4 regions of the Nonomuraea sp. 3N208 genome follow, and region 3 is predicted to be linked to each of the others. Evidence: riboswitches for the same ligand, from Rfam matches in the RefSeq annotation. Region 3 holds a riboswitch; each other region holds the start of a gene.

Region 1 (7,121 bases), on a different contig from region 3:
GGCGCCGTTCTTCACGCTGAGCCCGTCAGCGCTGGCCTTGTGGCTGATCGCGTACGGCTTCGTCGCCGCCGTGCTGCCCGTGTGGATGCTGCTCGCGCCGCGTGACTACCTGTCCACGTTCATGAAGATCGGCACGATCGCGCTGATCGCGATCGGCATCGCCATCACGATGCCGCCGCTGCAGACCACCGCGTTCACCGACTTCGCCTTCAGCGGCAAGGGGCCGGTCTTCGCGGGCTCGTTGTTCCCGTTCGTGTTCATCATCATCGCCTGCGGGGCGTTGTCGGGGTTCCACTCGCTGATCTCCTCCGGCACGACGCCCAAGATGATCCAGAAGGAGACGCAGGTCCGGATGATCGGGTACGGCTCCATGCTCATGGAGTCGTTCGTCGCCATCATGGCGATCACCGCGGCCTGCGTGCTGACGCCGGGGCTCTACTTCGCGATGAACTCCCCGGCCGGAGTCGTCGGGGCGACCGTGCAGACCGCTTCCCAGGCGGTCACGAACATGGGCTTCGTGATCACACCCGAGGAACTGCAGGCTGCGGCGGCGGCCGTACAGGAGGAGACGCTGATCGCCCGGACGGGGGGCGCGCCCACGCTGGCCGTGGGCATCTCGCAGATCTTCTCCGGGTTCCTCGGGGGAGCGGGGCTCCAGGCGTTCTGGTACCACTTCGCGATCATGTTCGAAGCCTTGTTCATCCTCACCACCGTGGACGCGGGCACCCGGGTGGGGCGGTTCATGCTCCAGGACACGATCGGCAACCTGTGGAAGCCGATGGCGCGGGTGAGCTGGTGGCCGGGGCTGGTGGCCTCCAGCGCGGTGGTCGTGGCGGCCTGGGGATACTTCCTCTACCAGGGCGTCAACGACCCACTCGGCGGCATCAACCAGCTGTTCCCGCTCTTCGGCATCGCCAACCAGTTGCTGGCCGCGGTCGCGCTCACCGTGGGCACGACCCTGCTGATCAAGAGTGGGCGGCTGAAATGGGCCTGGGTGACGGCGGTGCCGCTGGCCTGGGACGTGGCCGTGACGCTGACGGCCAGCTACCAGAAGGTGTTCTCGCCCGACCCGGGGCTCGGCTTCTTCGCCCAGCGTGACCGCTACCAGGCGGCGCTCGACCAAGGCCAGCTGCTCGCGCCCGCCAAGTCCATGGACGCGATGCAGCAAATCGTGATCAACTCCACCGTGGACGGCATCTTGGCAGCGTTGTTCGCCATCATGATCATCATCGTCATCCTGGACGCGGCCCGCGTCTGGGTGAAGGCGATCAGGACACGGGAGCCGCTGCCGACGACTGAGGCGCCGTTCGAGGAGTCGACGCTCGTGGCACCGTCCGGGCTCATCCCCACCCGCGAGGAACGCGAGATGATGGCTAAAACTCCTGGATGATGCGGCTCAGCGTGGCGTTCAGCTCGGCGAGACCGTCCTCGCCGAGCAACGCCGCCACCCGGCGCTCCACCTCGTCGATGGCGGCATAGCCGATCTTCAGCGCGTCATCGCCCCGCTCGGTGAAGACGATCAGCTTGGCACGGCGGTCGGCCGGGTCGGGCACCCGGCGCAGGTAGCCCAGCCGCTCCAGGTCGTCCACCAACGCCCCCATGGCCTGGGGGGTCATCTGGGCCTTTTCGGCGAGCCTGCTCAACCGGATGCCTTTGTGCTCCATGTGGAAGAACACCGCCGAGTGCGCGGGCCGGACGTTCGCGTCGTACGCCCTGCCTGCCTCCTGCACGACGTTCTGCAGACGCAGGTACGCCTCGTACAGCAGGGCCACTACGTGCGGCGGATGAGTGGCGGCCACGGGTCTTCTCCCAATTGCTAAGGATGCCTTATATTAAGGCTACCTTAGCAATTGGGAGTGTGCGATGCACCAGGAAGAGATCTGGGCTGCCCTCGAGATCGAGCGGCGCGGCCTGGCCGACCTGCTCGACTCGCTGCCGGAGCAGGACTGGGAGCGGCCGTCGCTGTGTGCCGGGTGGCGGGTCCGCGACGTGGCCGCCCACCTGGCGATCGCCACCCGGGTGAACCTCGCGTGGGGGCTGGTCGAGTTCGTCAAGGCACGCGGCAACTTCAACCGCATGGTCCATGACTCGGCCGTACGGCACGCGAGGCTGCCGATCGGTGAGATCGTCGCGCAGGTGCGCGAGTCGGCCGGCTCACGCCGCCGGGCACCCTCGACCAAGCCGCTCGACCCGCTGTTCGACGCGCTCGTCCACGGCCAGGACATCACGGTGCCGCTCGGCATCGAGCGCGCCATGCCGCACGTTCCGGCCCGCGCCTGCGCCACCCACATCTGGGAGCGCGGCTTCCCCTTCCATCCGCAGCGGCGGCTGCGCGGGCTCCGGCTCGTGGCCACCGACGTGGACTGGACGGTCGGGGCGGGCGAGGTGGTGGAGGGTTCCATCCAGGCGCTGCTCCTGCTGCTGAGCGGGCGCCCGGCCGCGCTGCCGAGCCTCACCGGGGCCGGCACGGCGGCGCTGACCACGCGCCTGCCATAGCGGTCAGGGGGCGAGCCACTCCGCAGTGGGCCAGGTCTCGCGCCGCCAGGCGCTGTCCCAGAACATCCACTCGTACGCCGCCGCCGTGCAGTACGCCTCGGTCATGGCCTGTCTGGTCGCCGGATCCGTGGTGGCGGCCAGCCGGTCGGCGATGGTCTTTGCCTGCTGGACGGACGCCGCGAACCCTGGGTCCGAATAGGTATCGATCCACTTCCGGTACGGGTGGTCCGGCACGTCACCAGTGCGCCCCAGCAGCGCCGTGCCGACGTCCTGGTAGATCCAGAAGCACGGCAGCACCGCCGCGGCCAGCACGGGATACGGCGCGGCGAGTGCCGTGGCCTGCAGGAACGACGCGTACGCCAGGCAGGTCGGCGACGTGGCGATGGCGGCCACTTCGGCGTCGAGCATTAGTTCCTTGACGTAGCCGGCGTGCAGCAGGCGCTCGGCCGCCAGCGCGGTGTGCGCGCTCTGGGCGAAGAACGCCGCGTCCGCCGGGTCGGTGGCCCGCGCCGACGCCGTGGCCAGCGCCTTGGAGAACGCCTCCAGGTAGCGGCCGTCCTGCACGATGTAGAACGCGAACCGGTCGCGCTCGAGCGTGCCGTCGCCGAGCGCGACGTTGAAGGGGTGGTCGTGGATGGCTTTCATCAGCTCGGCCGTGCGCAGCCACATGTCATCGCAGAACATGACGTCCCTTCGCTAGTGCGAGCTAGAGCAGGTTCGACGGGTGTGATCTCAGCCCGGACGTCCGGGCACCCCGCGTCAACGCGGCCCACTGTAACAAAGGGCTCACTCGCGCAGCTCGGGCGGGAAGCCGGTCCAGCGGAGCTCGGCGGGCAGGTGCCCCATGTCGTTGAAGAAGAGCACGGAGGACGGGCGGTCGGGTGCGTACCGGATGACGGTCAGGGCGGCGTTGCAGTGGTTGAGGCCGAGCCAGCGCCATTCCGGGGCGTCCAGCGCGGCGCGGACGAGCCAGCCGATGAGGAAGTTGTGCGTGACCACCAGCTCGTGCCGGGTTCCGTCCGCCACGGGACCCGTGAACGCACGCTCGGCCTCGGCGGCGAGGGCCGGGCCGCGGTCGCGTTCGTCCGCGGGGAACTGGGCGACGAACCCGAGGAGACGGTCGGCGTACTCGGGGGCGAGTTCCTCCTTGCGCGGCAGGTACGGGATGTAGTCGCCGGCGGCCTCGGAGGCGTGCACGGGGACGCCGGGAAGGTGCTCGCCGATCAGCCGGGCGGTCTGTGTCGTCCGGGGGAGCGGGCCGTGGTGGATGGCGGCGAAGGGCACTTCCCGCAGGCGTGCGCCTAGCAGCGCGGCCTGGCGGCGGCCATCGCCGGTCAGGGCGTGGCCGTCCGGCGTGGCTTCGCCGTGGCGGGCGAGATACAGGTAACGGGTCATGGTCTCGCCCATTCTTCCCCTATATGGTGAGGCGGGTGAGCAGCGATGAGACGCGCGACGGGGTGGCCCTGAGCAACCTCGACCAACCGCTGTTCGACGGGGCGGACGCCACCAAGCGCGACCTGGTCGACTACCTCGACGCGGTCGCCGACCGGATCATCCCGGTCCTGCGTGACCGCGCGCTCTCGGTCATCCGGGTACGCCCGGGGCAGGATCCCTTCATGCAGAAGAACCTGCCGAAATACGCCCCCGAATGGGTGAAGCGGTTCTCCGTTTGGGCCGAGGCGTCCCGCCGGCAGGTGACCTACGCCGTGTGCGACGACCGGCGTACGCTGCTGTGGTTCGCCAACCAGCGGGCGGTCGAGTACCACCCGTCGCTGTTCGCCGGCGACCAGCCGACGCACATGGTGCTCGACCTCGACCCGCCAGAAGGCAGCGAGTCCTTCCAACTGGCCGTGCGGGCCGCGTTCCTGGTCCGCCAGGCGCTGGAGGACTGTGGGCTGGCGGGCGCGGTGAAGACCAGCGGGGCCAAGGGCGTGCATGTGTTCGTCCCCGTGGTGGCGGGGACCGCTGTGGATGACCTGGCCGCGGCCACCCGCGCGCTGGGCGCCCGCGCCGAGCGGGTGGATCCGGCGCTGGCCACCACGGCGTTCATCCGCGAGGATCGCGCGGGCAAGGTGTTCATCGACTCCACGAGGGCGGGCGGCGCCACGGTCGTGGCCGCGTACAGCCCGCGCGTGCGGCCCGGCGCGCCCGTGTCCTTCCCTGTGCCCTGGTCGGATCTCGACCGGGTGTCGGCGCGCGACTTCACCGTGCACACCGCGGCCGGGCTGCTCAAGGACGCCGACCCGTGGGCCGAGGCGATGCCCGCACCGCAGCGGCTCCCGGCCGACCTGATCGAGGAGGGGCACACGATCCCGATCGCCCGCGTGCAGGCGATGCACGAGGGCAAGCGCCGCGCACGTGCCCGCCGCGACGCCGAGTAGGAGGTGGCGCGGTGCGACAGCGCTGGACGTGGACCTGGCGTTAGGAACGTACGACGCGATCGGATCGCAGACCGGCCACCACCGCCTCCGGTTTGTCGGCGAAGAAGCTGATCGTGGTGGCCTCCGCGCGGCGGCCGAGCGGGCGGAGGAACGCGACCGGCTCGGTCAGCTCGATCGTCACGTTGGTCCGGGACGCGACCGCCACCCTCACGTGCCCGTTCTTGACCGAAACCATGCTGCCCTCGTTGTCGTTGCGGCTCGTGCGCACGGCGGCGATGCGCTCCCGGGGTACGCGCAGGTCGAGGTAGGCGCCGTACCTGATGCGCAGCTCGTCAGCGGTGATCACATGCGGCCGGGTGACGCTGGCCGCGGCCAGCATGACTCCGAACAGCAGCCCGTACACATCGCCGATCAGCACCGTGAACCGAATCCACGCGGGCACACCGGTCGCGACGAGCAGCACGTCGACGACCACGGTCTCGACCGCCATGGCGAACAACATCAGCGACAGCGTGAACGTCTGCTCCTTCGCGTACGTCGCTACGGACGCGCCCCCGGGCACGCCGTGCCGGCGGCGAAAGATCCACAATCCTATGCTGGCCAGGCCCTTGAGCTCGAACCCCAAGATCCGTAGCGCGGCTTTGAGCATCGCAGTCCTTTCCCTCGGCGCCGGTCACCTCCGATTGGACACGTTGACGTCGCGTGAAGGTCAAGCCGAGAGGATCCCAGGGGGTCGCGCGACTGGAGAAGCCAGCAGCGCGGGGACGGCATCTTCCCCGGAATGCCGTCCCCGGCTGGGCCACCCTCGGGTCCTGTCCGAGGGTGCCGGCGCACGGAAGGGCCAGACTGTGACGCCGGTCGGCCTCCATGGGTTTCCGAACTTCCCGAGGCCGCAGAACTCATCGTGCGGACGCTTCCTGTAGATGTGAATCACCGGTGAGCACAGGCGGCGCCTAGTTGTCCACTTTTGACCTGCCCGAGCAGGATCCAGTGATTTCATGGCAGAGCTTCAACTCGCCCTATCCCTCCTGCTTGTGCGGATGTGCGATCTCGGGTACGCGACCCCGACGGCCACGGCAATGAGCTGTTCACCGCCGTGCCAGACCTTTCGTGCATTCCTTTGAACCCGGGTCCGGCGGACGGCGTACAACGTGGCGGTAAACGGCGCTCGCCGATGGCCGGGGCAGAGGCTCACCTGGGCGAACATCGGCGCGCCCACCTCGTGCGAATCAACCGGCACTGGGGATGGCGATGGAATTTCAGTGGACTTCAGCCGGGATCGACGCCCCTCATCGTGGTGCCGTCGCCACTCTGGGCGATGCGGCGCCCGGCCGGTCCTTTCACGGCCGCGAAGTCGACGGATGGAACGCAGGCAGGGCTTTGCAACCGCACGATTACCTGGGAAGCGGCCGGCCGCTCGGCGACGTCGTGAGGGCGGCCGGGCCGGTCAAGGGTGAGGCGCTCTACCGGATCGCGCTGGGCAGCGCCACCACCATGGCCCGGCTGCATCTGGCCGGGATCGCAGGGCTGCGGCTGCACCCGGGGAACGTCATGATCGGGGCGCACGGGCAGGCGTACTTCGCGGCGGGGCCGCGCGACAGTGAGTTCCCCTCGCGCGACGTGCGTGACTGGGCCGATGTGATCGTGTTCGCGGCGACCGGGCGGTGGGCGGGGGAGGGCGCGGAGCCCTACCTCGACCGGCTGCTCCCTGCGCTGCGCGCGGTGGTCGACGAGTGCCGGCAGGCCGACCCGGGTTCGCGCCCGACGGCTGTGGAGCTGGTGAGCATCCTGCTCGGCCATTCCGCGGCCGTCTCCCGCGGGAGCGTGGACGACCTGCTGCGTGAGGCCGAGAGCCGGCTCAGGCCGGCCGAGCCCCCTTCTTACGAGGCGACGCTCGTGTCCACGCCGCTCTGGCGGAAGCCGGTGTTCCTCGCCGGGCTGGCGCTCGGTGTGTCGATCGTCGTGGTCGCGGTCGTCCTGATCTCCGGGGCGGCGCGGGAGCTCGGCTGGCAGGACGTGCTCGGCACCGGCTCCGCCGTCACCTCGACATCGAGCTCGGAGGAGGCGCCGGATCGCGGATCGTGGTCCGAATGATCATAATCCCCTCTCCAGGGGATGTGGCCCGATTTATCGTTTGAATCTAGCTGTACGACCAGAGGGGCAAAGTACATGGTCGCCGCCCCCGCTGCTGGCTACAGTATGAATTCCTATATCGGTGCAGATGTTGCATGGTCGATATTTCAC
Region 2 (7,121 bases), on a different contig from region 3:
TCGGAGTTGATGTCACCGACCACGTCCGTCAGCTTGCGCACGAGCCTGGCCCGGCGCGCCATACGGTTCTTGGCGACCTCGTCCGTCCTGGCCAGGTGGTGCACGCACACGTACCCGGCCACGGCGCTGCCCAGCCGCAACGCGCTGATGTCGACCCGCACGTCGAGCACGCTGCCGTCGCTGTGCAGGCGTTTGGTGCGCAACGACACCTGGCCCCCGGTACGCACGCGTTCGAGCACGGCGTTGAGCTCGGCGGTCAGCTCCGCAGGCACGATCGGGGCCCTGCGCCCGAGCATCTCCTCCGCCGTCCACCCGAAGAGCCGCTCGGCGGCCTCGTTCCAGACCAGCACGCTCTGGTCCCTGTCGAGCGCCACGACGGCGTTGGGTGAGCTGGCGAGCACCGCTCGGGCGATCTCATCGTCACTACCGGCCCATTGGTCCCCCACACCTCCATAGTGCCCGTGGCGAGGTAGGTACGTCGGGCGATCCGTCCGATACGCTGCGGTCACGGCGATTTCTCAGTCGCGGGGAAGGGGTGGAGGCATGACGAGCGGCGATCTGGATGCCCTGCTACGCGTGACCTCCACCACCTATCGGGGCCAGACGCCGCCGGACATCGCCTTCGGCACCTACGACGGCGCGCTGGGCCGGTTGGTGCTGGCGGTTACCGGCAAAGGCGTCGCCGCGTGCTCCTTCGAGCCGGAGAACGCCGTCTTCGAGCTGGTCACCAGGCATGTGGGCAGGTTCATCGGCCCGGACCCGCGCCGGCTCGACCCGGTGCGCAGGGAGCTGGACGCCTATTTCTCCGGCCGCCTGCGTGCGTTCGCCACGCCAGTGGACCTGACGCTGGCCACGTCCTTCGCCCGTACGGTGCTGCAGAAGACCATGGCGGTGCCGTACGGCACGACTACGACGCTGGAGGAGATCGGCGCGAGCATCGGCAGGCCGCGCGCGTTGCGGGCGATCGGCAACGCGCTGGCCTCCAACCCCGTCTGCGTGGTCGTGCCGTGCCACCGGGTGGTGCGCGAGGACGGCGGGATCGGCGACTACGCGGGCGGCCCGGCCGCCAAGCAGCACCTGCTCAACGTCGAGCAACGCGCGGCCGCAGCAGCAGACCGATGAGCAGCGTCACCAGCGCGGCCACCAAGGCCCCGCCGAGCGCGCCGTTCATCCAGGACTGCCGGGTGAAGCCGATCACCTCGCGAGTTCCCGTCCAGAAGTCGTCCCACGCCGGGACGGTAGGCGTCGAGGTGGTCAGCCAGTAGGCGACGAAGCCGAGCGCCCACGGCACCAGCATCGTCCAGCGCAAGGGGGCGTTCTCGGCGGTGTTCCACCGATCCGCGCGCCCCAGCACGAAGTAGTCGACGGCGAGCACCGCGAACATCGGCACGAACACCGCGCCGATCACGCCGAGGAAGGCGCCGTACGAGGTGACGTCCACGACCAGCGCGATCGCGACGGTGAGCACGCCGATGCCGGTGGAGAACACTCTCCGGTCCACGCGCGGCATCAGGTTCTGCAGCGACACGGTGGTCGAGTAGACATTGGCGAACGACTGGTCGGTCTCACGCAGCACCAGGATCGCGAAGAACAACGCGCCCACCGGCGCCGCCACGAACGGGCTGAACACCGCCGTGCCGTCGGCGAGCACCGCGTTCGCCCCGGCGATGGCGACCGCGTACACGCCCAGCCCCAGGCAGGCGACCTGGGCCAGCGTGTAGCCGCCCACCACGCCGGTGAACGCGGCCTTGCTGGACCTGGAGTGCCTGGCGAAGTCGGCGGCCATAGGCACCCACGACACCGACAGCGCGATCACGTAGTCCACGGCGGCGGGGAAGGCGGTCCAGTTCCCACCGGTGTGCGCGGGCGCCTCGGACACGAGGAACCAGGTGAACCAGATCATGGACACGATCACGCCGATGGTGACGTACCGCCGGATCAGGCGGACCGCCCCGAGCGGCCAGATCGTGAGCGCGGTGGTCAGCACCCCGGCCGCGATCACCCACACCTGGTACGGGATGCCGCCGAAGATCGCGGTGGCGGCCTTGGCGATCACCCAGAGCTCGAACGCGCCCCAGCCGAGCATCTGGACGATATTCAGCACCGTGGGAACGTAGGACGCCTTGGCACCGAACAGCCCCCGCAGCAGCACCATCGAGGGCTGCCCCGTCTGGGTGCCGGGGATGGCGGCAAGGCCCACCATGGACGTGCCGATCAGGCTGCCGACCACGGTGGCGGTGAGTGCGGCGATCAGGCTGAGCGGGGCGTTGCCGAGGGGGTTGAGCAGGTAGAGGGCGCCCGAGAAGCCCAGGAGACTGACTCCGAGGTTCGCCCAGAGCGCGCCCTGATCGAGCACGCCGAGCGTTTTCGGGGGCGTTCCCTCGAGGGTCAGCGGAACTTCGTCGGCGACATGTGTCATCGCGCACTCCCTACGCCGGCATTACCCGGACAGGTTCAGGCGGTCGGCAGCGGATGGATAGCTGCCCTCTCAGCCCGGCACCCCGAGCTCCCGCGACAATCTGAAGTTAGCGCCCTCATGATGCCATAAAGGGAGATTTCGCGTTAGGCCACGAAAGGTTGCTGTCCGGTCTCGCTGACCATCGGGCGGCGCGCGGCCTCCCACGACTGCATGCCGCCGCCGACGTTGACCGCCTCCCGCCCGAGCTGGTTGAGCCAGGCCGCCACCTGCAACGACCGCCCGCCCACCCGGCAGACGACGTAGACCGTGCGGTCACCGGGCACCTCGTCGACCCGCTGCTGGATCTGGGTCATGGGAATGTGCACGGCGTCAGGGGCGTGGCCGGCCACCCATTCGTCCTGCTCACGCACGTCGAGCAGGTAAGCGTCGCCAGGAAGGGCACTGGCCTCGATCTCAGGAACGGTCATGCCTCCATCATCTCTTGCCTTGCGTCATACTCGGCACGCGCCGTCGCGATCTCCACCTGGTGCTCCTCGGTCCAGGTGACCAGGGCCTTGATCGTCTGGTGCAAGGTACGGCCGAGCGGCGTCAACGCGTAGTCCACCCTGGGCGGCACCACGGGGTACACCGTACGGGACACCAGCCCGTCGCGTTCCAGGTGACGCAGGGTCACGCTGAGCATGCGCTGGCTGACGCCGTCGATCTCGCGGCGCAGCTGGGAGAAACGCAGGCTCTGGCAGTCGAGCAACGCGATGACCAGCAGCGACCACTTGTCCGCGATGCGGTCCAGTATCTGGCGGACCTCGCAGTCCTCCCGCGCGTCCCACTGCCGCACGTCATAGTCGTCGTCCACGGTGCTGTCGCAGTAACTGAGTGATCTGAAAGTGCCGTCTTCCATGACATTCCATGCTGGCCCAAGATGTGGACGGTTACAAGAGAGAACCGACTGCCTATACGTAACCGGGGGTTTGTCATGCCTGCCCGTTCCTGGGGCGTCCTCGCCGTCTTGTGCGGCGCCATCTTCCTCGAGGGCATCGACGTGGCCATGCTGAACGTCGCCCTCCCGTCCATCCGGGCCGACCTGGGGTTGTCCACGGGCATGCTGAGCGGGGTCGTGAGCGCGTACGTGCTCGGCTACGGCGGTTTCATGCTGCTGGGCGGCCGAGCGGCCGACCTGCTGGGCCGCCGCCGCATGTTCCTGCTCTGGCTCGGGGTGTTCTTGGCGTTCTCCGGCCTCGGCGGTTTCGCGGACGAGGGCTGGGTCCTGCTGATCGCCCGCTTCGTCACAGGCGTGGCCGCCGCATTCATGACCCCGGCGGGCCTCTCCTTGATCACCACGACGTTCCCCGAGGGCCGGCTACGCAACCGTGCCCTGCTCATCTACGCGGGAACGGCCGCAGGCGGCTTCGCGCTCGGCCTGGTGATCGGCGGCCTGCTCACAGCCTTCGGCTGGCGCTGGGTCTTCTTCGCGCCGGTGCTGATGTCGGCGGCGATCCTGGCCGTCGCCATCCCCCTGATCAAGGAGCCCGTCGCAGAACGGCCCCCGGCCACGGGGTTCGACCTGGCGGGCGCCGTCACCATCACGGGCGCGATGATGCTGCTGGTCTACGGCGTCGTACGCCTGGAGCACCCAGCCGAAGGGTGGCCGCTGACGGTCGCGGCCATCGCCGGCGGCCTGGCCCTGCTCGCGGCCTTCGCCACCGTCGAGCGCCGCTCCGCCAGCCCGCTGGTGCGACTCGGCATCCTCAGATCGGGCGCCCTGGTCCGAGCCAACCTGATGGCCGCCCTCTTGACCGCCTCGTTCTTCGGCTTCCAGTTCCTGATCACGCTCTACCTGCAGGAGTTGCGCGGCTGGTCCACCATCCAGACCGGCCTGGCCCTGCTGGCGGCCGCCGCCGACGTGGTGCTGGCCCCGACGCTCACCCCGTGGCTCGTCAACCGGTATGGCAACGCCAAGGTCGTGCTGGGCGGCCTGCTGTCGGGCCTGCTGGCGTACGCGCTGTTCCTGGGCGTCGGCCTGGACTGGACGTACGCGGCCATGTTGCCGTCGATGCTGCTCATCGGCCTGATGTTCGCCTTCGTGTACGGCCCGCTCACGATCGTGGCCACGGACGGCATCGCCGAGCACGAGCAGGGCCTGGCCGGCGGCCTCATCAACTCCTCGTTCCAGTTCGGCGCCGCCCTGGGCCTGTCGGCGGTAACAGCCATCAACGTAGCCGCCCTCACCCCCGAACCCACCCCCCAAGCAGCCCTGACCGCCCTACGCACGGCTCTGATCGCCCCTGTAGCCGCCACCCTCCTCGCCGCATGCATCGCCACCATCGCCCTCCACACCCACGCCCGCTCAAGAGACCGCATCCCGGTCAAGGCCTAACACCCCAACCCACACCCTCCCGCCTACGGGCCTCACCACGGTGAACACGACGCACCGACACAAGGCCCCCGCCGGCAACGGGACCACCCGGCCGAGCGGCGTGTCAGCGCCCCGCATATGCGCGGCCCCACCACCGGATGGCCCCGCCACCGACTGCCCCATCCGTCCGGACGGGCGGACCGTCCGGACGGGCAGGCCATCCGGGCGGGAGCACCGCATGGGCGCGCGGGCCCTCCAGGCGGGCGGAGGCCTGCATAGGCAGGAAAGGGGCCGCATCGGCAGGCGGGGGCCGCATGGGCGCCGCGTCGGCGGGACGGTGTGCGGCGGAACCGGCGCAATGAGCACGGCGCCCCGCCCCGAACCCCGGAACCCGGCCAAGCATGCGCTCCGTCACGGCGAGCAACCCGTGAGCCTTCACGACCGGCCATGACAGCCGGCAAGGGTCTACGGCGCGTGCGGTGACGCCGGGCGACCGTAAAGGATGATCGTCCTAATGGCGCGCGGTGACGCTGGGCGACCGTAAAGGAAAGGGAAGTAGTTACTTAAGGAGGCGGGAAAGACGCCGATCGGCGAGCGGCTTACCCCCCGTCTGGCAGGTGGGGCAGTACTGGAGCGCGGAGTCGGCGAACGACACCTCGCGGATCGTGTCACCGCAAACGTCACACGCCTGCCCCGCCCGGTTGTGCACCCGAAGCCCGGATTTCTTCTCCGCCTTAAGGTCCTTGGCCGCCAGCCCGTGCGCCCGCTCGACCGCCTCCCCAAGCGTGGTCACGATGGCCTCGTGCAGATCGGCGATCTGGGCGTCCGTCAAGGTCGCCGCGATCTTGAACGGGGACATCTTGGCCGCGTGCAGCACCTCGTCGGAGTAGGCGTTCCCGATGCCCGCGATGACCTTCTGGTCGCGCAGCAGCCCCTTGATCTGGGTACGGTTGCCGCCCACGATCCGCTTGAGCGCGTCCACGGTGAAGGACTCGGCGAGGGGGTCGGGGCCGAGCGCGGCGACGCCGGGGACATCGTCCGGATTTTTCGTGACATAAACGGCAAGGCGCTTCTGTGTCCCCGCCTCGGTGAGCTCGAACCCGGGCGCCAAGCCCTCGTCATCGGGCGCCAGCCGCACCCGCACCGCGAGTGGACCCTTCCCCGGACGGACCGGCTTCGCCCCGGACAGATCCTCGCGCCAGCGCAGCCACCCGGCACGGGCCAGGTGGATGACGAGGTGCAGCCCGTCGCAGTCCAGGTCGAGGAACTTGCCGTGCCTCGCCACGCTGGTCACGGTCAGTCCGCCGAGCGCGGTGACCGGCGGGTCGAACGTCTTGAGCGCTTGGATGGCGACCACGTCGACACCCAGGATGGTGCGGCCCACCGCGCGTTCGCGCAGGAAGTGGACCAGAGACTCCACTTCGGGAAGTTCCGGCATGCCACCAGGGTACGGTGCACGCCCTCGGTGCACACTCCACCGTCCACAGCCTGTGGAAACTAAGGAACGTCCCAGAAGGCGAGCTCGTGCGCCATCCCCTCCGTAAACAACGCCTCCGCCCGCACCGGATCCGGATCGGCCTCGTCGATCATCTGCGCGATCCGCACCGTCAGCGCCGCGAACCCCGGATCCGCGTACGTGTCCACCCACGCCCGGTACCGCGGCTCTGCAGGCGGATTCTCCGCCAGGATCCGCCCGAGGCTCGAATACCCCCACATGCACGGATAGAGCGCTGCCAGCCCCTCCCCATACGACGCCGCCGACTCGAGCAGGAACGCCGTGTACGCGGCACACGCCGGCCCTTTCACCGCCCCGTCCAGATCCGCCCCGAACTCCGCCGACAACGACCGATGCAAGCTCAACTCGTCGTGGTACGTCGTATGCGCCAGATCCACCAGGTCGCCCAGATGCGCGTCGGGCGCCTGCCAGGCCAGCCGGGAGAACACTCGCACGTAATCGAGCAGGAACAGGTAGTCCTGCTCCAGCCACGACCTGAACACCGGCTCCGCCAGGTCGCCCCGCGCGATCCCGGCCACGGTGGGATGCTCCAGCTGCGCCTGCAGCAGCGGACGGCCGATGGCATGCAACGTCTCCGACATAGTCATGGCCGGAAGATTAGTGCGGACCCCGACGCCGGCACGGCCGCGCTGATCGCGATCGCACGATGGCCCCCTCCCCGGACCGGGCGGGGGCCATCAGGCGAAGACTACGATCACCCCGCGTCGACGACGTTCTTCGGAACCGGCTTGTCGTTCTTCAGCGCGTCGAAGAGCGCCAGAGCCTTGGTCCGGTCCCACTTGACCGCCGTCCCGCCGTTCGGCACGGCCTCCTCCCCGCCGAACGGCACCACC
Region 3 (7,121 bases):
CGTGCTGGTGCTGAACCCCGTCCATTGGTCCACGACCGTGATAGGCGACTGCTGGGTGGAGGTGGTGGCGGCCCAGCCGGGGATGGCGTTGTTCAGGTTCACGGCGCGCTGGGCGCATTCGGCGCAGGTCGACGGGTTCATTGGGATGATCTTTGCCACGAGGATCTTCATGGTGGGGTTGCTGGCCCGCATCTGGTTCACCAGCGTGGTGTAGGCGCTGAGGATCGTCGCGGGCGGGATGTTGCTCCACACGTCGTTGGTGCCGAAGTGCATCATGACGATGTCGGGCCTGGTCGCGGCGAGCCAGCCGGGTAGCTGGTTCTGGTTGGCGACATTCGTGGCCAGGAATCCGCCGTGGCCCTCGTTGTCGCCGTCGTACGGGACCGAGCAGCCCTGCGCCGGGAGGGTGCCGACGAAGTCGATGTCCGTGTAGCCGGTGCTCTGGAGCTTGTTCCAGAGCAGGGCCCGCCAGCAGCCGGGGGAGCCGGTGATCGAGTCGCCCAGGGGCATGACCCTGATGGCGGCGGCGCTCGCCGGAGTGGTCGTCAAGAACATCACCGCGCCGGCCATCGCCAGTAACGCCGCCAGTAACGCCCAGGTCTTCCGCATCGCCCGTACTCCCGTCGTCGCCTGGCGCAGATCGTAGGAGCGCGGCTCGGAGACGGGAAGGCGGCGGCCCGGGCAGAGGGGCGCGACCTGCGGCGATGCGTGATCGGGGATGTAACTTTCAGCTCAGGGGCGGACGATGGCGAGCGGGCACGGCGCGTGGTGGAGCAGGGCCAGGCTGATCGATCCCATGATCATCCCAGCCAGTTGCCCGTGCCCGCGCGACCCCACCACCAGCAGGTCGGCCTGGGCCGCCGCTTCCTTGAGCACCTCGACGGGGTGCCCGTGGACGACCTCGGCCACTACCTCCACCCCTGGATGCCGCGACCGGCCGTGGGCTGTCAGCTCCTGCAGCGCCCGGAGGGCGTCCTGCTCGCCGTTGGGGTCGGCCGGTTCGAAGCCGCTCGGGTGCGGCCAGGCCCACGCCTGTACGGCACGCAGTCGCGCACTGTGCAACTCGGCCTCGGCGAGGGCGAAGTCGAGCGCCCGCAGCCCGCCTGGCGAGCCGTCCACCCCGGCCACGATCTCCCGGCGTGGCGGCCGGGGCGGCTCGCGGACGAGGACCACATTCGTGCCAGCGTGCGCGGCCACTCCGTGCGCGACGGACCCGACCAGCAGCCCGCGTACGCCGCCGATGCCCCGGCTGCCCACGACCAGCAGCTCGGCGCCTTCGCAAGCATGGATCAACGCGGTACGTGGATCGCCGGGCAGCAGCTCGGTGGCCACCTCCACCGACGGATGCTCGCGACGGACCCGGTCCTCGGCTGCCGCGAGCACCGTGGTGGCGCCCTCGCGCATCCACCGCCTGACCTCGGCGTAGTGGCCGCCGGGTGTCTCCTCGCACACCCACTTCGGCACGGCGTGGGCCACGACGAGCGACGTGCGGCGAAGTGCGGCCTCGGCGGCGGCCCACGCGGCGGCCTCCAGGCCGGTGCGTGAGCCGTCCACCCCAACGATGATCACAACGACCGCCTTTCAGGTAAGCGCGTAGCACTCCACCTCTGCCCGGCGGAACGGCAGCCCTTGGTCCGTGGAGTCCTTGGTGCACTGGCGCTCGGCCCTGCTGAGCTTCAGCGTGCCGCAGACGGACACGCCGGAGTACGTGCGGCAGTCGAGCGTGGGGTCGGTTTCTCCGACTCGGTACATGGCCTTGACGTCCGCGCGGCACTGCGTCCGCGCCCGCGCCGTATTGGCGTAGCGGCATTGGCCCATCAAGGTGTCGTACTGCTCCTGGCTGACTTCGTGCTGCTCCATGCCGTCCCCAGCGGCGGTGGTCCCTCCCAACGCGGCCACCACCACGAGTCCTGCGACAGCGGCTATCTTCATCATGGTTTCCCCTGATGGGGACGTACCGCCCAGGGCGCTCATCAAACCTCGCGGCGGCGCGCCAGCACGTTGAGCCAGGTGCGGTGGGTGGTGCTCATACCGTGTTCGAAGACCTCGAACCCGGTCGATTCCAGCATCGCGAGCAGCGTGTCGGGGTCGCGGTGCACGAACCACCGGGAGACCGCGGTGTCGTACGGGATCGGCTCCCATTCCTGCCTGTCGCCGGCCGATGTGCTCATACCGAGCACACCGTCCGCCCGCAGCGCCGCCGACCAGGCGCGCAAGGTCGGCTCGGTCTCGTCGGCGGGCACGTGGAGCAGCGCGGCGCAGCACCACAGACCCGCGAGCGAGCCGGGGGCGAGCGGCGGCCTGCGCAGGTCGCCCAGCACGGCGGGCACTCCGCGGGCAGCGGCCAGCCTGGCCATCTCGGTCGAGCGGTCGACCCCGACGACCGGTAGGCCCTGCTCCAGGAACCAGGCCGCGTCATGCCCAGGACCACACCCCAGGTCGGCCACCGGTCCCCGAACCACCTCGGCGAACCGCTGCCGGAAGGCCAGAAAGCCGTCGCTGCGATTGGCGCTGCGCTCGTCGAAAATCCGTGCGATGCGGTTGTAGGTGGCGGTCGTCCGGGAGGTGGGATCGTCCATGTTCCCGATCATGCCAGGTTTGGCGCGGCGCACAGGGTGGGTACGACCATCGCCGACCAACGCGGGAGCCCGGTGCGGACCGGGCTGAGAGGACGGCTGACAGCCGCCGACCGCCAGAACCTGCTCCGGATAATGCCGGCGAAGGGAGTTTGCGCGATGCATGACGCGCGTTTTACCAAGGTTTACACCAGTGACCTCCGTGTGCCGATGCGCCAGGTGCGCCTGTCGAACGGATCGGCGGTGACGTTGTACGACACGTCAGGCCCGTACACCGACCCCGCCGTCGAGACCGACGTCAGGCAGGGGCTGCCGCGCCTGCGCGAGGAGTGGGTACGCGACCGCCGCGCCGCCGGTCAGCCCGTCACCCAGGTCGGCTGCGCCAGGAAGGGGCTGATCACCAGGGAGATGGAGTTCGTGGCCGTCCGCGAGGGTCTCGACGCCGAGTTCGTACGCCAGGAGGTCGCGGCCGGCCGGGCCATCATCCCCGCCAACGTCAACCACCCCGAGTCCGAGCCGATGATCATCGGCCGCAACTTCCTCGTGAAGATCAACGCCAACATCGGCAACTCGGCCGTGACGTCCTCCATTGAGGAGGAGGTCGAGAAGATGACGTGGGCCACGCGGTGGGGCGCGGACACGATCATGGACTTGTCCACCGGCCCGGACATCCACGAGACCCGCGAGTGGATCATCCGCAACTCGCCGGTCCCGGTCGGCACCGTGCCCATCTACCAGGCGTTGGAGAAGGTCAAGGGCCGTCCGGAAGACCTGTCGTGGGAGGTCTACCGCGACACCCTCGTCGAGCAGTGCGAGCAGGGCGTGGACTACGTGACCGTGCATGCGGGGGTGCGGCTGGCGTACGTGCCGCTCACCGCCGGCCGCAAGACCGGCATCGTCTCGCGCGGCGGCTCGATCATGGCCGCCTGGTGCCTGGCGCACCACCGCGAGAGCTTCCTGTACGAGCACTTCGCCGACATGTGCGAGATCCTGGCCCGCTACGACGTGTCGTTCTCGCTGGGCGACGGGTTGCGGCCCGGCTCGATCGCGGACGCCAACGACGAAGCCCAGTTCGCCGAGCTGCGCACGCTCGGCGAGCTGACGCGGATCGCGCGTGAGCACGACGTCCAGGTCATGATCGAGGGCCCGGGACACGTGCCCATGCACAAGATCAAGGAGAACGTCGACCTGCAGCGCGAGCTCTGCGACGACGCCCCCTTCTACACGCTCGGGCCGCTGGTCACCGACATCGCCCCGGGCTACGACCACATCACCTCCGGCATCGGGGCCGCCATGATCGGCTGGTACGGCACCGCCATGCTCTGCTACGTCACCCCCAAGGAACACCTCGGCCTGCCGGACAAGGACGACGTCAAGACCGGCGTGATCACGTACAAGATCGCCGCCCACGCCGCGGACCTGGCAAAGGGACACCCGCGGGCGCAGGAATGGGACGACGCGCTGTCGGACGCGCGGTTCGAGTTCCGCTGGGAGGACCAGTTCGACCTGTCGCTCGACCCCGAGACCGCCCGCGCGTTCCACGACGAGACCCTGCCTGCCGCGCCTGCCAAGACCGCGCACTTCTGCTCGATGTGCGGGCCGAAGTTCTGCTCCATGCGGATCAGCCACGACATTCGCGAGGCGGGCTACGCGGACAAGGCGGCGGAGTTCCGGCAGCGTGGCGGCACCGTCTACGTCGATCAGCCCGGCTCCCCGGCCGACAGGGTCTCGCCGCCGACCGGGGCCAGCACCTCGCCCGTGTAGTACGACGACAGCCGCTCGGCGGCGAAGAACACGTACGACGGGGCGATCTCGTCCGGATCGGCGGGCCGCCCCATCGGCACGTGCTGCCCGAACTTCTCCACCTTCTCCTCCGGCATCGTGGCCGGGATCAGCGGTGTCCACACCGGCCCCGGCGCCACGGCGTTGACCCTGATGCCCCGCTCGACCAGGTTCTGCGCCATGGAGTAGGTGAAGGCGTTGATCGCGCCCTTGGTGGCCGCGTAGTCGATGAGCGACTTGTTGCCGCGCAGGCCGTTGATCGAGGAGGTGTTGATGATCGCGCTCCCCTCCCGCAGGTGGGGAAGCGCGGCCTTCGTCACGCGGTAGTAGCTGTGGATGTTGACCGCGAACGTACGCTCCCACTGCTCGTCGGACAGTTCCTCCAGCGTGTTCACCGGCGCTTGGTAGGCCACGTTGTTGACGAGGACGTCCAGCCCGCCCAGCTCGGACACCGCCTGCTCGACGACCGCGCCGCAGTGGGCGCGGTCGCCCAGGTCGCCGGGCAGCAGCGCGCAGTGCCGCCCTGCCTCCCCGACCAGCTTGCGGGTGTGCGCGGCGTCCTCGTGCTCGGTCAGGTACGCGATCGCGACGTCGGCCCCTTCCTTGGCGAAGGCCACCGCGACCGCCCTGCCGATTCCCGAGTCGCCTCCGGTGATGAGCGCCTTCTTGTCCTTGAGGAGGTTCCTGCCCTCGTAGCCCCGCATCTCGTCACGTGGCTCGGGGACCATCCCGCCCGTGCGCCCTGGGTACGGCTGGCTCTGCGGTGGTGTCGTTTCCGGCATGCCCAGCGGTCTGCCCTGGTCAGGGCATGCATAACGCGCGACCTCCCGCAGCTTGCGGACGCGCAGACCGAGGACGATCAGCCAGAACCGGCGCTGCTGCCGGACGAGCAGGCGGCCGGCGCGTTGTCAGCCGAGGCGGAGCAGGCCCGCTTCGACGACGCGGCGGCCGAAGGGGCGGGCGAGTTCGGCCAAGCGCTCGCAGCCGTCCTCGCCAAGCGCCCCGTACGCGGCCATGGCCAGGGCGTCCGTATGGTCCTCGATGTGGCGGCGCAGCGCCTGGCCCGCCGCGCTCAGAGCGCCCCCTTCCAGGAGCCCGCGATCGTGAAGGCCGGCTTCCGCGGCCGTCCACGCCTCCTCCGGCCAGGCGCGGCTGATCTTGAGGAACGCGGTGGGGACCTCGCCGCTGGCGGCGTGCAGGACCAGGGCGTCGAGGCCGCTGAGGCCTTCGGTGAGCAGGGCGGCCACGTGGCCGTCGCCGCGGAACTCGCGGAGCAGGGTCTGAGCGTGCCAGAGCTGCTGGAGCGGGTCGTCCGGCCAGGGTAACGCGGCGTGAGCGGCGAAGAGCGGGCGGCCCTGCGGATGGTCGCAGGCCGCCGTGGCGGCGCGGTGGGCCAGGTCAAGGGTCTCGGTCACGTGGGGGAGTTCGTGGATGCCCGCCCGGCGCAGGGCTTCGGTGGCGGCTTCGAGGCGGGCCTCGAGCATCTGCTCCGGCGTCACCATGTCCCAGGCGGCAGGGAGGGACCGGCGTACGAGGCCGGGGTAGAAGTTGTAGAACGTGGCGATGACCAGGTCGGCGGAGGCACGGCCGAAGGGGGCGCTGCGCGAGGCGAAATATCCGGACATGCCGGTGAGGCCGAGCTTGGCGTAGCGATCGGCGGCCTCGGGAACGAAGTAGATCATGCCGTGCACCGGCTCCAGGCGACGCCAGGCCCGGCGGGCCGCGACCGTGTCGCCCTTCATGCCTGCGCCAGGGAGTCGACGAAGCGCGACATGCCGGCCAGCCAGCGGTCCGGATCCTCCGCCTTGCGGCGGACGAACTCCGCCACCTCCGGGTGCGGGAAGATGTGGAAGCGCTCGGCCACCAGGCCCTCGACGACGGCGGTGGCCACATCGGCGGGGTCGAGGATCGCGCCCGAGGCGCCTACCGCGCGGGCGGTCAGGTGGTCCTCCTCCTGGCCTCGCTCGTACATGGCCGTCCGCACCCCCTGCGGGCACAACACGCTGACCTTGATGCCCTGGGAGCCGTAGTGCATGGCGACCCACTCGGCGAACGCGATCGCCGCCGCCTTCGTGACCGCGTACGGGGCGTCACCGGGGCAGCTGACCAGGCCGGCCGCGGAGCAGGTGTTCAGGAGGTAGCCGCCGCCGCGGGCGATCATGGAGGGTACGGCGGCGCGGGCGGCGTACACGTGGGCCAGGACGTTGACCGCGTACAGACTGCTCCACTCCTGGTCGGGAGCGTCCAGGCCGTGGCCGCCGATGATGCCGGCGTTGGAGCAGAACAGGTCGACGGGGCCGAACGGGGTGTCCACCAGGGCGGCGACGTCCGGCTCCGACGTCACGTCCGCCCGCACGGGCACCGCGCGATCGCCGATCTCCTTGGCCACCGCGGCCGCCCCGGCCTCGTCGAGGTCGGCGACCACCACCCCGGCCGCGCCCTCAGCGGCGAACCGCAGGGCCAGCGCCCGGCCGATCCCGCCCGCCGCGCCCGTGACCACCACGACCTTGTCCCGCACCTGCATGGCTGCTCCTCTTGAACCGACCGGTCGGTATGCAGAACATGATTCTAACCCGAATGGGGCGCCGATACCGGCGCGGGAGGCTGCGCGCGAATGGGGCGCCGGTACCGGCGCGGGAGGCAACGTGCGGACAGGCGTGATCAGATGAGAGGTTTCTCATCTGGGCTTCAGCGTGGTCTCCTCGTAGGGTGTCAAGGTCGATGGCATGAAACAGCGGGCAATGGTGATCCTGCTCGGGCTGG
Region 4 (7,121 bases), on a different contig from region 3:
ACCCCATACGACATGACCTCGTCCAGGTTGGCGAGGTCGATGCCGCCGATCCCGAACCACGGCCGCGCCGCCCCCACCGACGCCGCGTGCCGCAGCAGCGCCGGCCCCGGAGCCGGACGTCCGGGCTTGGTCGGCGTCGGCCAGATGGGCCCGCAGCAGAAGTAGTCGACGCCCTCCTCCACCGCCGCGGCGGAAGCCTCGGCGGCGGAGTGGGTGGACCGTCCGATGACGATGTCGTCGCCGAGTATCTCTCGCGCGACCGTCACAGGAAGATCGTCCTGCCCCAGGTGGAGCACGTCGGGCCGGGCGGCGTAGGCGATGTCCGCCCGGTCGTTGACGGCCAGCAGCTTGCCGTGCCGGTCGCAGGCGTCGCGGAAGACTTCCAGGAGGGCGAGTTCTTCGCGTGCCTCCAGGCCCTTCTCCCGCAGTTGGATGATGTCCACGCCCCCGGCCAGCACCGAATCGAGGAACTCCGCGAGGTCGCCGCGGTCGCGGCGGCCGTCGGTGCAGAGATAGAGGCGGGCCTCAGAAAGCGAGGGCCTGGGCACGCCGCTTGACCTCCGTGTGACGGCCGGCCTTGATCGCCTCGATGGGCGACCCCGGCAGCGACTCGTCTGGGGTGAAGAGCCAGCGCAGCGCCGCGACATCGTCGTAGCCGGCGTCCTGCAACACGGTCAGTGTGCCGGGTAGGCCCTTCATCACGTCTTTTCCGTCGAGGAACACTGCGGGCACCTGTGGCCCGCCGCTCCCCCGGCGCACGCCTAGGAGCTTGTGGTCCTTGAGGAGTTGCTTGGCCCGCCCGATGGGAAGCTCAAGGCGCTGGGCCACTTGGGGGAGCGTCAGCCACTCGTCTACGAGTTGGTCGGTCTCCCGGTCGATCTGTGCAACAGAAAGCGTCACGAAACCACAACTACCACATGCCGTGCTTGCTCAAACAACACAATCTCGTAGGGACACTTCTGGATCTACCAGGCGTTCCGCATCGAGCCGGTGTCCCGCGGCGATGATTCTACGGCCCTGTACGAGGTCTCGCGGCCGGTCCACGGCGAGCACCGCGGCGAGGGCGCCGTCGGCGTCGAGCCAGACGGCCGACCATTTGCCTTCCGGGTCGCCGCGGTAGATGAGGCGCTCTCCCGCCTGGTGGTGCCCGGCGTACTGGACCATGTGCCCGAACTGCTCCGACCAGAAGTACGGCACCGGGTCGTACACCGCGTCCTCGCCCAGCAGAGTCGCCGCGGCGACCTCGGGGGCGTTGAGCGCGGTGTCCCAGTGCTCGATCCTGAGCCTGGTACCGAAGCGGCGCGACCACCACGCGGCGCAGTCTCCGACGGCGACCGTGTCGGGCAGGGAGGCCCGCAGGCGCTCGTCCACGACGACGCCGTTGTGCAGGTCGATGTCGGCGTCGGCCAGCCATTCGACGGCGGGTCGCACGCCGATGCCGGTCACGACCACGTGGGCCTCGACGAACTCGCCGTCCACCAGCCGCACGCCGCCCTCGTCCACGGACCGGACCATGGTGCGGAGACGCAGGTCGATGCCCTCATACCAGCGCTGAGTGCGGGCCCCGATCTCCGGGCCGACGGCGGTCGCGAGCGGGGTGGCGGCCGCCTCGATCACCGTGACCGCGCAGCCGGCGCGGCGGGCGGCGGTGGCCACCTCGGCGCCGATCCAGCCGGCGCCGATGATCGCGACCCGGGCGCCGGGCACGAGCATGGCCCTGAGCTCGTGGGCGTCGTCGAGCGTGCGCAGCACGTGCTGGGGACCGTCGCCGGGCAGCCTGATCGGCTCGGATCCGGTCGCGATGACCAGGCCGTCGTAGCCGATCTCGCCCTCGGTCGTCTCCACGACGCCCGCGCGCAGCGCCTTGGCGCTCACGCCCGGGCGGAAGGCGACGTCGAGTGCGGCCAGGTCGGTGTCGAAGAAGCTGGTCTCGGCGTCGCCGAGCAGCACGCTCTTGGACAGGGGCGGGCGGTCATAGGGGCGATGCCGCTCCTGCCCGATCAGGGTGATCCCGCCGCCGAACCCGCGCCCGCGCAGCGCCTCCACCGTGCGGACGCCTGCCAGGCCCGCTCCCACCACCACGACATGGTCCACGTTCAAGACCCTAACGGGGAGCGTGCTTCGGCGTCGCACCGAGGCCGTAGGCTGGGGACGTAAGACGCGCGGGAGTCCGGCCGTTACCGGGCTGAGAGGAAGGCTGCACCGGGCCTTCGACCGCAAGACACCTGATCCGGATCATGCCGGCGAAGGGAGCGCATGTGGATGTGATCGTAGGCGGCGGGATCGTCGGGCTGTCCATCGCGTGGCGGCTGGCCCGCTCCGGGCGGCCGGTCACGGTGGTGGATCCGGCCCCGGCCTCTGGAGCTTCGTACGCGGCGGCGGGGATGCTGGCCCCGGTCAGCGAGGTGACCTACACGGAGACGCCGCTGCTGCGACTGGGGATGGCGTCACTGCGCCGCTGGCCCGCCTTCGCCACCGAACTGGCCGAGGACGCGGGCTGGGTGGCGGCCGATGCCGGCGCAGGCGCCGCGGGCGGGCCCCGGGTCGGGCCGTTCGGCGGGCTGGAGATCGGCGACGGGCCGCGGCGCGGGCTGGACCTGCGGGCGGACGGGACGCTCGACGTGGCGTTCGGAGCCGACGATCTGGCGGCGCTGGACGAGCTGGCGGCGTACATGGACAAGCTCGGGCTGCCGGTCGAGCGGTTGACCGGGCGCGAATGCCGGCGCCTGGAGCCCATGCTGGCCCCGTCGGTGCGCGGCGGGCTGCTCGCTCCCGAGGACGCCTGGGTGGACCCGCGGCGGGTGACGACTGCCCTGCTCGCGGCTCTGGACCGGCTGCACGTGCCGCTGGTGCGGGCGCGCGCCGCGGGCCTCCTGCGGGACGCGGACGGCAAGGTCGTCGGGGTACGCCTCGAGCCGCCACGAGAAGGGCCTCAGCCACCGTCCGAGCTGCGGGCGGAGCGGGTCGTCCTGGCGGCCGGGGCCTGGAGCGCCGAGCTGGCCGAGGTGCCGGTGCGGCCGGTCAAGGGGCAGATCATGCGGTTGCGTTCCCCGCAGCCGCTGCTGAGCCGGTGCGTACGCGGCACCGTGCACGGCTCGTACGTCTACCTGGTCCCCCGCGGCGACGGCGAGCTGGTGGTCGGGGCCACCCAGGAGGAGCTGGGGTTCGACACCAGAGTGACCGCGGGCGGGCTCTACGAGCTGCTGCGCGACGCCAGGGAGCTGGTGCCGGGCGTGACCGAGCTGGAGGTCGCCGACGTGGTGGCCGGGCTCCGGCCGGGCACGCCGGACAACCTGCCGATCATCGGCCCGAGCGGGACGCCGGGGCTCACCCTGGCCACCGGGCATTACCGGGGCGGTGTGCTGCTCGCGCCGCTCACGGCCGCGCTCGTGCTGGGCAACTCGGGCGACTCGGGCGACTCGGGCGGCGAAGAGGGTGAGCTGGCGGCGTTGTGCTCGCCGGGGAGGTTTCGGGAAATCTCATGATTGTGACGATCAACGGGGCCGCGCATGAGGTCGCCGACGGCACCACGGTGGCGCAGGCCGTACGAACGTTGACCGCGGCCACCACCGGGGTGGCCGTGGCCGTGAACGACGAGGTGGTCATGCGGAGCGCATGGGAGACGACGGCGCTCAGCGACAGCGACCGCATGGAGGTTCTGACGGCGGTGCAAGGTGGATGATCTGATCATCGCCGGGGAGAAGTTCTCCTCCCGGCTCATCATGGGAACCGGCGGCGCGCCCTCCCTCGAAGTGCTCGATCAGGCGCTGGCCGCGTCCGGCACCGAGCTGACCACGGTCGCCATGCGGCGCCTCGACCCGGCCGCCCGCGGCTCCGTACTGGACGTGCTGCACAAGCGGGACATCAAGGTGCTCCCGAACACGGCCGGCTGCTTCACGGCGGGCGAGGCGGTGCTGACGGCGCGGCTGGCCAGGGAGGCGCTCGGCACGAACTGGGTCAAGCTCGAGGTCATCGCCGACGAGCGGACGCTGCTGCCCGACCCGATCGAGACGTTCGACGCGGCCGAGCGGCTGGTGGCGGACGGGTTCGTGGTGCTGCCGTACATCGGCGACGATCCTGCGCTGGCGCGGCGGCTGGAGCAGTCCGGCTGCGCGGCCGTGATGCCCCTGGGAGCGCCGATCGGCTCGGGACTGGGCATCCGCAACCCGCACAACATCGAGCTGATCGTGGAGGCCGCCTCGGTGCCGGTGGTCCTCGACGCGGGCATCGGCACGGCCAGCGACGCCGCGCTGGCGATGGAGCTGGGCTGCGACGCCGTACTGCTCGCCACGGCGGTCACCCGGGCGCAGCGGCCCGATCTCATGGCGGCGGCCATGAAGTCGGCGGTCGTGGCGGGGCGGCTGGCGCGGCAGGCGGGCCGCATCCCGCGCCGCCGCTACGCCGAGGCGTCCTCCCCGATGACCCCCTGACCTTCCCGATGATCCCCTGAAATCACCGATGCCCGGCGATCGTCATGACAGGCCCGAAGCCCGGGGTCGGCGTGACACGCCCGAAGCTCGGCGGCGTGACACGCCCGAGAGTCGGCGGCGTCATTATGTCTCCCTGGCCGGACGGTCTGGCACCGGTGCGGAGCCGCCAACCCCGTGATGCCCGTGGGGCCGGGCCTACTTCCCGGGGCGTGGGCACGTTCCATCGGGCACGGGTCCGCATCGGTTTCGGGCGGCAGGGCCCTGCCAGTGGCAAAACGCCCGTAAAATCAGCCGGGTGGACACGACGACTGCGGACCCCCTGGTCGGGCGGCTCCTCGATGGGCGTTATCGCATCGAGAGCCGGATCGCCCGGGGCGGTATGGCGACCGTCTACCTCGCGCTGGACGTCCGGCTCGACCGGACGGTGGCGCTGAAGGTCATGCACCGCTCGCTCGCCGAGGACCCGGCGTTCGTCAGGAGGTTCATCGGCGAGGCGAAGACGGTGGCCAGTCTTTCCCATCCCAACGTGGTGCACGTTTTCGACCAGGGCACCGACAACGACGTCGTCTACCTGTCGATGGAATACGTGCCCGGCCGGACGCTGCGCGACATCCTGCGCGATCGCGGCCGGCTGCCCGCCCGCGAGGCCCTCGAGATCATGATCCCGGTGCTCGCCGCCCTCGGCGCGGCCCACCAGGCCGGGATGGTGCACCGAGACGTGAAGCCGGAAAACGTCCTGATGACCGACGACGGCCGGGTAAAGGTCGTCGACTTCGGCCTGGCCAGGGCCATCGAGGCGACGAACCAGACCCGTACCGGCGTGATGATCGGCACGATCGGCTACATGGCGCCCGAGCAGGTCACCACCGGCGCCGCCGACGTGCGCAGCGACGTCTACGCCGCGGGCATCATGCTGTTCGAGCTGGTGACGGGGCAGCAGCCGTACGACGGCGAGACGCCGATGTCGGTGGCCTACCGGCACGTCCACGACAGCGTGCCGGCGCCGTCATCGCTGGTCCCCGAGGTGCCGCCGCTGATCGACACGCTCGTGGCGAACGCGACGGCGCGCGAGCCGCGGGACCGCCCCGCGGATGCGACGGCCATGCTCGTCGCAGCCGTGGACACGCATCGGATGTTGCCGCGGACGACCACTCCGCCGCTGTCGCATTCCCAGCCCCATGGGTCGTTCCAGCAGCCCGCGCCGTCCCAGCCGCATGCCAGGACGGGCGTGCACGCCGCCCCGTCGGTGCCGCAGGCGACGCCCGCGCACACGCTGATCCAGCCCCGGGCCGAGATGCCGCAGCGGCGCGGGTTCCGGCCCAACTGGTTCCTGGTGATACTGGCGGGCGTGATGGTCGTCGCCGTCGGGCTGACCGGGTGGTTCTTCGCCCAGCCTGAGTACGTCTCCGTACCCGATCTGGTGGGCAAGAGCCTGGCCGTGGCCGAGAAGAGCGCCGCCAGGGACGGGTTCAAGATCAAGATGGCGGAGGGCAAGCACGACGAGAACGTGGCCGAAGGGCTCGTCCTTAACACCGACCCGGTGGCCAAGACCGAGGTGGAACAGGGTGCCACGATCACCTTGGTGCCCTCGCTCGGGCCCAAGCGGGTGGTCGTGCCCAATGTCGCGGGCATGACCGGCAACGACGCCCGCGCCAAGATCGCCGATGCCGGGCTGACCGTGGGATCGGTCACGCGCGTGGCCAACACGGAGGTCGAGCGCGACAAGGTCATCCGCACCTCTCCCCAGGTCGGCGAGAAGGTGAAGGAAGGCGCGAAGATCGCCATCTTCGTGAGCGCCGGGTTGGTCATGCCGGACGTCTCCGGCATGCCGAAGGACGAGGCCGCCGCCTATCTCGGTCAGCAAGGCTTCCAGGTGCAGGTCCAGGAGGTGGAAGACGACGCCGAGCCGTGCACGGTGATCGCCCAGACGCCCAAGGCCAAGTCTGAGGTCGATCCTGGCGCGCAGGTCATGGTCACGGTGGCGCGGTGCCAGGACTTCCTCGAGTGGTTCGGGCGCGGGGACGATGATGACGAGGCTCGTGACGATCAGCAGTTCACCCTGGTGCCCGCAGTGATCGGCAAGAACGTCAAGGACGCGAAGTCGGAATTGGAGACGCTCGGGTTCAAGGTGCGGGTGCAGCGGCTTGGGAACCGGGGCGTGGTGCAGTACCAGCGCCCGCTCCCCAACAGCGAGCGCCCGCCCGGCGCCACGGTCTTCCTCTGGCACTGACGCCCCGTCACCCGCCGCCCTCGCCGGGGGCGCGGGTAAGGGGCGTCTGACCGCCTGGCTGGTGGCGATCGGCCCCGCCGAACCGGTCGGACCAGCACGACGCGCGGCGGACGCGACGACGGTCGGGACCAGGCCCGGTAGGTGGCACCCGGCGCGGTGGGCACAGGACGCTGCCCAATGCGCAGGCACGACTACGTGCGCCGCCCAATGCCGCAGGCACGCTTGAGGGGTGCCCGTGGGGCGGCAATGGGTCGGGCGGAGCGTGGCGGGGTCAGGTCAGGTGGCCGTGGAGGCGGACTCGGGCCAGGCCGCCATCGGGGTAGATGTCGACGCGTACATGGGTGACCGGGTCCGTGTGGTCGAGTCTGAAGCGGTGGGTGCTGTCAGGTTGGAGGCGGGTCCGGGGCAGGAGGTCCACTTGGCGCGCGGCCGGGCCTTCTCCGTCGAGTCCCGTCAGGGAG

The links. A riboswitch is a leader RNA that binds a small molecule or an ion and turns the genes downstream of it on or off. The one in region 3 is predicted to bind thiamine pyrophosphate.
Region 1: linked by a shared signal. The riboswitch ahead of ACTWPT_RS51090 (TenA family protein) and the one ahead of thiC (phosphomethylpyrimidine synthase ThiC) in region 3 are both predicted to bind thiamine pyrophosphate.
Region 2: linked by a shared signal. The riboswitch ahead of ACTWPT_RS33090 (purine-cytosine permease family protein) and the one ahead of thiC (phosphomethylpyrimidine synthase ThiC) in region 3 are both predicted to bind thiamine pyrophosphate.
Region 4: linked by a shared signal. The riboswitch ahead of ACTWPT_RS03065 (FAD-dependent oxidoreductase) and the one ahead of thiC (phosphomethylpyrimidine synthase ThiC) in region 3 are both predicted to bind thiamine pyrophosphate.

What each region holds. Positions count from the first base shown of each region.
Region 1 is NZ_JBQQBR010000055.1:29,007-36,127, forward strand. Features, by position in the region: gene ACTWPT_RS51075 (carbon starvation CstA family protein) at 1-1,390, shown strand, start outside; gene ACTWPT_RS51080 (MarR family winged helix-turn-helix transcriptional regulator) at 1,374-1,799, opposite strand; gene ACTWPT_RS51085 (maleylpyruvate isomerase family mycothiol-dependent enzyme) at 1,864-2,496, shown strand; gene ACTWPT_RS51090 (TenA family protein) at 2,500-3,180, opposite strand; TPP riboswitch at 3,168-3,263, opposite strand; gene ACTWPT_RS51095 (histidine phosphatase family protein) at 3,283-3,903, opposite strand; gene ACTWPT_RS51100 (DNA polymerase domain-containing protein) at 3,927-4,877, shown strand; gene ACTWPT_RS51105 (hypothetical protein) at 4,918-5,526, opposite strand; gene ACTWPT_RS51110 (hypothetical protein) at 6,258-6,971, shown strand.
Region 2 is NZ_JBQQBR010000024.1:130,214-137,334, reverse strand. Features, by position in the region: gene ACTWPT_RS33100 (ATP-binding protein) at 1-446, opposite strand, end outside; gene ACTWPT_RS33095 (methylated-DNA--[protein]-cysteine S-methyltransferase) at 544-1,122, shown strand; gene ACTWPT_RS33090 (purine-cytosine permease family protein) at 1,082-2,419, opposite strand; TPP riboswitch at 2,410-2,523, opposite strand; gene ACTWPT_RS33085 (rhodanese-like domain-containing protein) at 2,563-2,886, opposite strand; gene ACTWPT_RS33080 (winged helix-turn-helix transcriptional regulator) at 2,883-3,317, opposite strand; gene ACTWPT_RS33075 (MFS transporter) at 3,393-4,793, shown strand; gene ACTWPT_RS33070 (Fpg/Nei family DNA glycosylase) at 5,332-6,210, opposite strand; gene ACTWPT_RS33065 (TenA family protein) at 6,270-6,875, opposite strand; gene ACTWPT_RS33060 (LCP family protein) at 6,983-7,121, opposite strand, start outside.
Region 3 is NZ_JBQQBR010000001.1:12,714-19,834, forward strand. Features, by position in the region: gene ACTWPT_RS00090 (cellulose binding domain-containing protein) at 1-609, opposite strand, end outside; gene ACTWPT_RS00095 (universal stress protein) at 733-1,569, opposite strand; gene ACTWPT_RS00100 (hypothetical protein) at 1,582-1,935, opposite strand; gene ACTWPT_RS00105 (class I SAM-dependent DNA methyltransferase) at 1,974-2,579, opposite strand; TPP riboswitch at 2,631-2,743, shown strand; gene thiC (phosphomethylpyrimidine synthase ThiC) at 2,736-4,340, shown strand; gene ACTWPT_RS00115 (SDR family oxidoreductase) at 4,277-5,140, opposite strand; gene ACTWPT_RS00120 (SCO6745 family protein) at 5,267-6,100, opposite strand; gene ACTWPT_RS00125 (SDR family oxidoreductase) at 6,097-6,882, opposite strand; gene ACTWPT_RS00130 (hypothetical protein) at 7,085-7,121, shown strand, end outside.
Region 4 is NZ_JBQQBR010000002.1:141,358-148,478, reverse strand. Features, by position in the region: gene thiE (thiamine phosphate synthase) at 1-548, opposite strand, end outside; gene ACTWPT_RS03075 (Rv2175c family DNA-binding protein) at 526-900, opposite strand; gene ACTWPT_RS03070 (NAD(P)/FAD-dependent oxidoreductase) at 931-2,094, opposite strand; TPP riboswitch at 2,153-2,269, shown strand; gene ACTWPT_RS03065 (FAD-dependent oxidoreductase) at 2,238-3,485, shown strand; gene thiS (sulfur carrier protein ThiS) at 3,482-3,682, shown strand; gene ACTWPT_RS03055 (thiazole synthase) at 3,675-4,430, shown strand; gene pknB (Stk1 family PASTA domain-containing Ser/Thr kinase) at 4,726-6,660, shown strand; gene alc (allantoicase) at 6,932-7,121, opposite strand, start outside.